3 regions of the Sporosarcina sp. FSL K6-5500 genome follow, and region 1 is predicted to be linked to each of the others. Evidence: predicted binding sites of a transcription regulator. Region 1 holds the regulator's gene; each other region holds the start of a gene.

What was found. The regulator CtsR, encoded in region 1, represses protease genes until heat stress. The targets are predictions, from matches to a motif close to ATGGTCAATAAAGGTCAAACA.
Region 2: the regulator CtsR is predicted to act here: its motif matches at 1,478-1,498, upstream of clpP (ATP-dependent Clp endopeptidase proteolytic subunit ClpP).
Region 3: the regulator CtsR is predicted to act here: its motif matches at 1,225-1,245, upstream of MKX62_RS22995 (ATP-dependent Clp protease ATP-binding subunit).

Annotation. Positions count from the first base shown of each region.
Region 1 covers NZ_JBBOTP010000001.1:1,907,357-1,909,687, forward strand. The annotation lists gene MKX62_RS08815 (CtsR family transcriptional regulator) at 518-988, shown strand; gene MKX62_RS08820 (UvrB/UvrC motif-containing protein) at 1,021-1,575, shown strand; gene MKX62_RS08825 (protein arginine kinase) at 1,565-2,331, shown strand, end outside.
Region 2 covers NZ_JBBOTP010000001.1:2,521,191-2,523,521, reverse strand. The annotation lists gene MKX62_RS12100 (TPM domain-containing protein) at 1-19, opposite strand, end outside; gene MKX62_RS12095 (LemA family protein) at 16-594, opposite strand; gene clpP (ATP-dependent Clp endopeptidase proteolytic subunit ClpP) at 774-1,394, opposite strand; tRNA gene MKX62_RS12085 (tRNA-Arg) at 1,585-1,656, shown strand; gene MKX62_RS12080 (hypothetical protein) at 1,797-2,003, shown strand; gene MKX62_RS12075 (hypothetical protein) at 2,197-2,331, shown strand, end outside.
Region 3 covers NZ_JBBOTP010000001.1:4,767,395-4,769,725, forward strand. The annotation lists gene MKX62_RS22995 (ATP-dependent Clp protease ATP-binding subunit) at 1-1,150, opposite strand, end outside; gene MKX62_RS23000 (DUF3219 family protein) at 1,459-1,755, shown strand; gene MKX62_RS23005 (MalY/PatB family protein) at 1,984-2,331, opposite strand, start outside.

The sequences.
Region 1 (2,331 bases):
TGATACTACTTATAGTCAAGAAAGACGTACTCCAACTTGCAGATTTCATCACAGATAATGAAATGCTCTTTCTCACATTGACCATCCAGCGAAGGCGCATCTTCGTGGTAGCCGGAGCGATAAGACTGAAAGGGATCTTCTTTCTGGCTTATCGCGGGAGGCATCCACAAAGCGTCGAAGCGGTATTGATAGGAGTCCAAGTATTAGACTTTTCAGCGGCCTCCAAAAAGCCCTTGTAAAGCGTATACATCGTATTCCTCTGTTCAACATATATAGAAAACTATAAAGTCTCGTACAGTGGATAACCTGCAAAAGGAGCTATTCCACGTCCGAACTCCTATGCTTCTGAACAGGCGCTTCCGCTTTTGTTTTTTCGTACGGTTAAAACGTATTGTCACATGCCGATACTTGTTAAGTCTGGTGCGTATCGATTGCGGAACATGCGGAATATCATGTACAATCAAGTCAAAGATAGTCAAAGTCAACGGCTTATCCCCCGTATGAAAGAGGTGAGGGTATGAGAAACATTTCCGACATTATTGAAGGATATTTGAAAGCAATAATCGAAGAGGGACAGTGTGGAACCATCGAAATTAAGCGCAATGAAGTCGCTGAAAAGTTCCAGTGCGTCCCGTCTCAAATCAATTATGTTATTAAGACCCGCTTCACGGCGGAGCGTGGTTATGCGGTTGAATCGAAGCGTGGAGGCGGTGGCTACATACGTATTTTCCGCGTTCAGGCGAATTCCCGTAAAGAATTGATAGAACATATTTTAGGCGGTATCCAATCGGGAGCCTCTTATACGATGGCTTTAGATGTTGTTTACAGACTAATTGAAGAAGAAGTCATAACGGAGCGCGAATCAAAGCTCATTCTTGCTGCGGTTGATAGAAGAACTATCCATCAGCCACTTCCAGACCGCGATATCATGCGTGCACGCATTTTACAAGCAATGCTCTTGACGCTTATTTACGAACAGCGTAACTAATCACCAATCCAACTGATATGAGGTGGCTTTCGATGATATGTGAAAATTGTAAAGAACGAACTGCGTCCATTACGATTACGCAAGAAAGTGTAGTCGGATCGCTGGAACGCCATTTATGTGAGAAATGCGCATTTCAATCACAAACATTCCATTTCGACCCCAATCAAGAGCCGTTGTCCATTCAGCAGTTCCTATCTCACTGGTTTAGCGGTTCTGATCCTTTCCAGGCACAACCGCAAACGCGGGGAGAGTCGTTTGAAGGACCCGAATGTCCCTCATGTGGTTTAACGTTTCCGAAGTTCCTTGATATTGGGAAGTTTGGCTGTGCCGACTGTTATGACACATTTCGTGGCAGCTTACCGCAAGTTTTTGGCAAGCTTCACAATGGCCATTCAACTCATACCGGGAAAGTACCGGTTTCATTTAATGAAATATATGCAGTTAAAAAGAAAATTGAAGAGATCCGAGTGAAGATGAAAGAAGCTGTAGAAGCTGAGCATTTTGAAGAAGCGGCAGCTTTGCGTGATGAAGCGAATACACTAAAGCAACACCTTTCCCTTGGAGGTGAAGAAAACGATGTCGATTGAAAAATTCATGCGTGATGCGGTAACCCCTTGGATGACTGCTTACGGAGAGCACTCGGACATCGTTATGTCGACGCGAATTCGACTTGCACGCAACTTGACAGGCTATCGTTTTCCTATCGCGTTCACTGAAGAAGAAGCGATGGCGGTAGACAGAGCGGTTACGGGTGTTTTGCTTGATACCATGCAAAGTGGCTATTCCTATACTAAGATGTCCGATCTACCTGCATTGGAACGCCAAGTACTTGTTGAAAAACATCTGATCAGTCCGCAACTCGCAATTCCTGACAGGCATGGCGCAGTTCTTCTATCAGAAGACGAGACCATAAGTGTCATGGTGAATGAGGAGGACCATATCCGCATTCAATGCATCTATCCTGGGTTACAGCTTGAGGATGCCTATAAACAGGCTGATCAGGTTGACGATTACCTTGAAAAAGAACTGCCGTATGCTTTTGATGAAGACTTTGGTTATTTGACAAGCTGTCCATCGAATACGGGAACCGGCATGCGCGCATCTGTGATGATGCATTTACCGGCACTTACAATGACGAAGCAGATTGATCGTATTATCCCGGCTATCTCACGGCTTGGAATCATCGTCCGAGGGAGTTATGGCGAAGGAAGTGAAGCACCTGGCAATGTCTATCAAGTGTCAAATCAGACGACGCTTGGTAAAACGGAGCAAGAGATTCTCGCAGATCTTGGAAACATTGCATCTCGGTTAATTGGGCATGAACGGAAATCGCGGGAATTGTT
Region 2 (2,331 bases), 610 kb from region 1:
GGACAGCTTTTCTAATCATTCCTTGTCATCTCCAAAATCGACATTCGGCGCTTCATTTGCAGCTGCATCGGCTTTAAAGTATTCCTTTTCATCATATCCGAAAATGGATGCAACGATTTTTCCGGGGAATCTTTTCACTTGCCTATTGTAATTGGCGACTACGTCGTTATAATCCTTACGCGCAACGCCCAGACGGTTTTCAGTTCCGGCCAGTTCATCCATCAGCTTAGTGAAATTTTCATTTGCTTTTAAATCAGGATAATTCTCGACGACGACAAGGAGACGACTAAGCGCACCCGATAAGTCAGCGTTTGCATCCGCTTGTTCTACGGGCCCATTTGCTCCGGCAAGTCTTGCACGGGAATCTGCAATGTCACTGATAATCTCTTTTTCATGGCTCGCGAAACCTTTAACCGTGCTTACCAAGTTCGGTATCAGATCGAGCCTCCGTTGTAGTTGATTTTCAACTTGTGCATACGCCTGGTCCACATCTTCTTCTAAATTAACGAATTTGTTATAACTTGGAACCAGTATCATAGCCAAAACTGCAAGTATGATTACGATTACCGCAATTGGTCCTAAAACTTTTTTCATGTTAACACTCCTCACGAGTTAGTTACTTTCATTTACCCTCTCGAACACCGTGTCGAAACTTTTTCTACAGTAGTATATACAGTATGACGATTGAAAAGGTTTCATTTATTCTAAGGCAACGTTTTTTTATAGCCACAAAAAAACGGCTTCCCATAATGGAAAGCCGACTTTTGTAGAACTTATTTAGATTCAGGTTTAGTTTTAGCTCCGTCTTTCATGTCACTGCGTGTAATAATATGGTCAATTAAACCATATTCTTTCGCACGTTCAGCTGTCATAAAGTTGTCGCGGTCCGTATCTCTCGCAATTACTTCAACCGATTGGCCAGTACGTTCAGCAAGAATCAAGTTTAGTTTTTCACGAGTGAAAAGGATATGTTTTGCAGCAATTTCAATTTCTGTTGCTTGCCCTTGTGCTCCACCTAATGGTTGGTGAATCATTACTTCTGCGTTAGGAAGCGCATAACGTTTCCCTTTAGTACCCGCCGCTAGTAGGAACGATCCCATAGATGCAGCCATCCCCATACAAATTGTTTGGATGTCAGGTTTGATGAATTGCATTGTGTCAAAAATCGCCATACCAGCAGTGACGCTTCCCCCGGGACTATTAATGTAGATGGAAATATCTTTATCCGGATCTTCTGCTTCTAAAAATAGGAGTTGAGCAACGATAGAGTTCGCAACGTTGTCATCGATTCCACTTCCAAGCATGATAATACGGTCTTTCAATAGACGTGAATAGATGTCGTAAGCACGCTCACCGCGGCTAGTCTGTTCAATTACTGTAGGTATTAGATTCATTCTATTTCCTCCTTCAAGCTGGATAGTGTTGTCTACCTATTGAAACATAACTTCGTTTCAACTGTAACTTTATCATACATAGTATGGTCAACGAAGGTCAAATATAACGCTTTCAAAATAAGCATTGCATTCATTGAGCTACACCAGTATAATAAATCTAGTCTGCTGCAAAAGTTAGCCGATTTGTAACGCCCTCGTGGTGCAACGGATAGCACGTGAGCCTCCGAAGCTTAAGATGTGAGTTCGATTCTCGCCGAGGGCATATGATTACAACAATTTTACCCGTCATTGTTCATTCAATGGCGGGTATTTTCTATTCCCAATCACCACGTCATACTACCACGAATTCAAAACGCACCGGTTACAGTCATCCGCAGAAAGAATTGACGGGGTGATGAGAATATGAAAAAACGAAACCAAATTGATTCAGCGCTATTAAACGACATTCTAAGGGTTACCAATCAAGCCAAGCCGCAAACAATTCTATCGACCCAATCAGCCATTGACGAATTCCACCGATTCAACATGGCGAAAGGTTTGTCGGAATGGACAATTTCATCTTATGCAAAGGAAACAAAAACGTTCAACCTTTCGTTGTTTGCGTTATAAATGCATGATGTAAAGAAATATCGAGAGCGTGCTGGCAATGCGAAAGATGTCCAATTTTCACCGCATGAAGAACGACTAGCCGAGATAATAATCGTATTCATCCACAGAAAAATTCACATGGAATCGAACTTATATGAATCAGACTTTTCAAAATGGCGACTAAGCAATATATATTCTAGGAGGAAAAAACATTATGATCATCACACTTTTCTTATGGGGATTAGGGTTAACAGCAATAGCAGCAGTTATCGTAACGATTATAAAAGAAATCGATGGCTCTATTGGTAGGGGCAAGGCCAAGAAGACGCTAGAAAATGTATTGGTGGAA
Region 3 (2,331 bases), 2.9 Mb from region 1:
CTTCTATTTTTTCCGCTTCCCCACTCTGTTTCGCTTCTTCCAATTGTTTACGTAATTGAATTTCCTCAAAACGTAAATTTGCCGCTTTTTCATAGTCTTCCACTTCTGCTGCTTGTTCTTTTTCTTGAATGATTTCGCCGAGACGCATACCAATTGAATCTAAATCTGAATTAGTGGTGACATGTGTAAGGTTTAAACGTGACCCGACTTCATCCATCAAGTCAATCGCTTTGTCCGGTAAAAAACGATCTTGAATATAGCGTTGTGATAAGGTAACAAAAGCTTGCACCGCTTCATCTGTATAGCGTACTTCATGGAAATTTTCGTAACGTCCTTTTAACCCGTTTAAGATTTTAATCGTATCTTCTGCAGATGGTTCCTTGACGATAATCGGTTGGAACCGACGTTCAAGTGCAGCATCTTTTTCGATTTGACGATATTCTTTCAATGTCGTTGCCCCAATGAGTTGCAAGCCCCCCCGTGCTAAGGCTGGCTTCAAAATATTGCCGGCATCCATTTGCGATCCTTCTGTTGAACCTGCACCAACGAGCAAGTGAATTTCATCGATGAATAAAATTACATCTGTTCGTGCTTGAAGTTCTTCAATTAGTTGTTTCATCCGCTCTTCAAACTGACCACGAATGCCCGTATTGGTAACAAGTGAAGCAACGTCTAATAAGTACACTTCTTTATTCAGTAGTTTCATCGGTACATCGCCTTCGAGGATTTTTACTGCGAGCCCCTCGGCGATTGCTGTTTTACCAACTCCAGGCTCACCTATTAGCACTGGGTTGTTTTTATTTCTTCTATTTAGCGTTTCGATGACACGTCTCACTTCTTGATCACGTCCGATGACCGGGTCAATCAGTCCTTTTCTTGCTTCGTCTGATATATTTTTACCAAGTTGGTCTAACAAACCGTTGCCGTGACCTTCTTCTGTTTGCTTTGTTTGAGTTTTTGCCTGTTGGCCACCGTTTGCTTTGGAAAAGTGATTCGCATTGTCACTAAATGACGGCATCTTGCCTGCCTGTAATTGACCTTGGATTTCTTGAAAGCACGTAAGACACATATTGATGTGCATACCTTGCTGATTCACTTGAAATCTTAAACTCATCGTCGCTTCGTTTTTACCACAATGTTGACACTGCATATTCGTTTCCTCCCTTTATCTTCATTTATCTATCCCGCTTGGCTTTGACTATATTTGATCTATGAATTTATTGTACACTGACCTTTTTTGACTTTCAAGAAACTTGCTTGAATGTCTTTGATTTCCCCAATGAATCCTCATGCCCAAACAGAGTTTCAACATTTGGGATTAGTATCGTATGAAGCTGGGCAACCGCAACAAGTCTAAATTGTGTATACCGAAAGTATGCGTGCTTACAAAACAATAATGTCTAGTGTATCATTGACTTTTCAAGTCAATACCTAGAAATTGAAATAGGAGTGATTCTCTTGACGAGTAAAATTATTTTAAATGACAAAGTAATTCATTTATGTAGTTATGAAGACGAAAAAGTAAATGGATTATATAAAGTTTCAGTTGAATTTAACGTAACAAGTGATGATTACCATGACATTACAACTTTACTTTACAATGGAACTTTTGACGTGAATATTCCTGAGCAAGACTTACTTTTTAGAGGAACGATTCATAATTATTCTACTTCCATTACAAATTTGTACGTAAAAGATCAAATCGGAAAGTTTAAATTGACTTTGTTAGAAGTGAGTCATAAAGAAGAGGAGTAGAATGGAGTTTAACGAGATTAAGCATATTTGATCAGTTCCCGTTCTCTTTAAATAAAAATCGGTACCTATGCAACAAATAACAACGAACAATTCATACAATTACATAAGAATTTATATGACACTAGATATTGAAAAAAATACCTAGCCCGTGCCTAATAAACATGTAATTATAGTGGATTACCAGAATTGTTCCATGCATAGGTACCTGATATATATTTTAGTCAGGATTTATAACCGCAATTGAATGATCGCTTCTTTCATTTGTTGAGCTGCTTTCTCTACTGTTGAGCGAGAGCAAGCAAGGTTCATACGGACAAATCCTTCGCCTCCAGGGCCAAAGACATACCCTTGATTTAAAGCGACTTTTGCTTTAGAGAGGAACAGTTTTTCCAACTCTTCGGGCGTGAGTCCCAATTCCCGACAATCAATCCAAGCCAGATAAGTCGCTTCTAATGGTAATACTTTTAATACGGGTAAATTGGATTTGAAATACTTCGTAATGAAGTGCAAATTTCCTTCAACATAGTCAAGAACTTCCTCCAGCCATTGTCCACCGTAATTATACGCGGCCTCTGT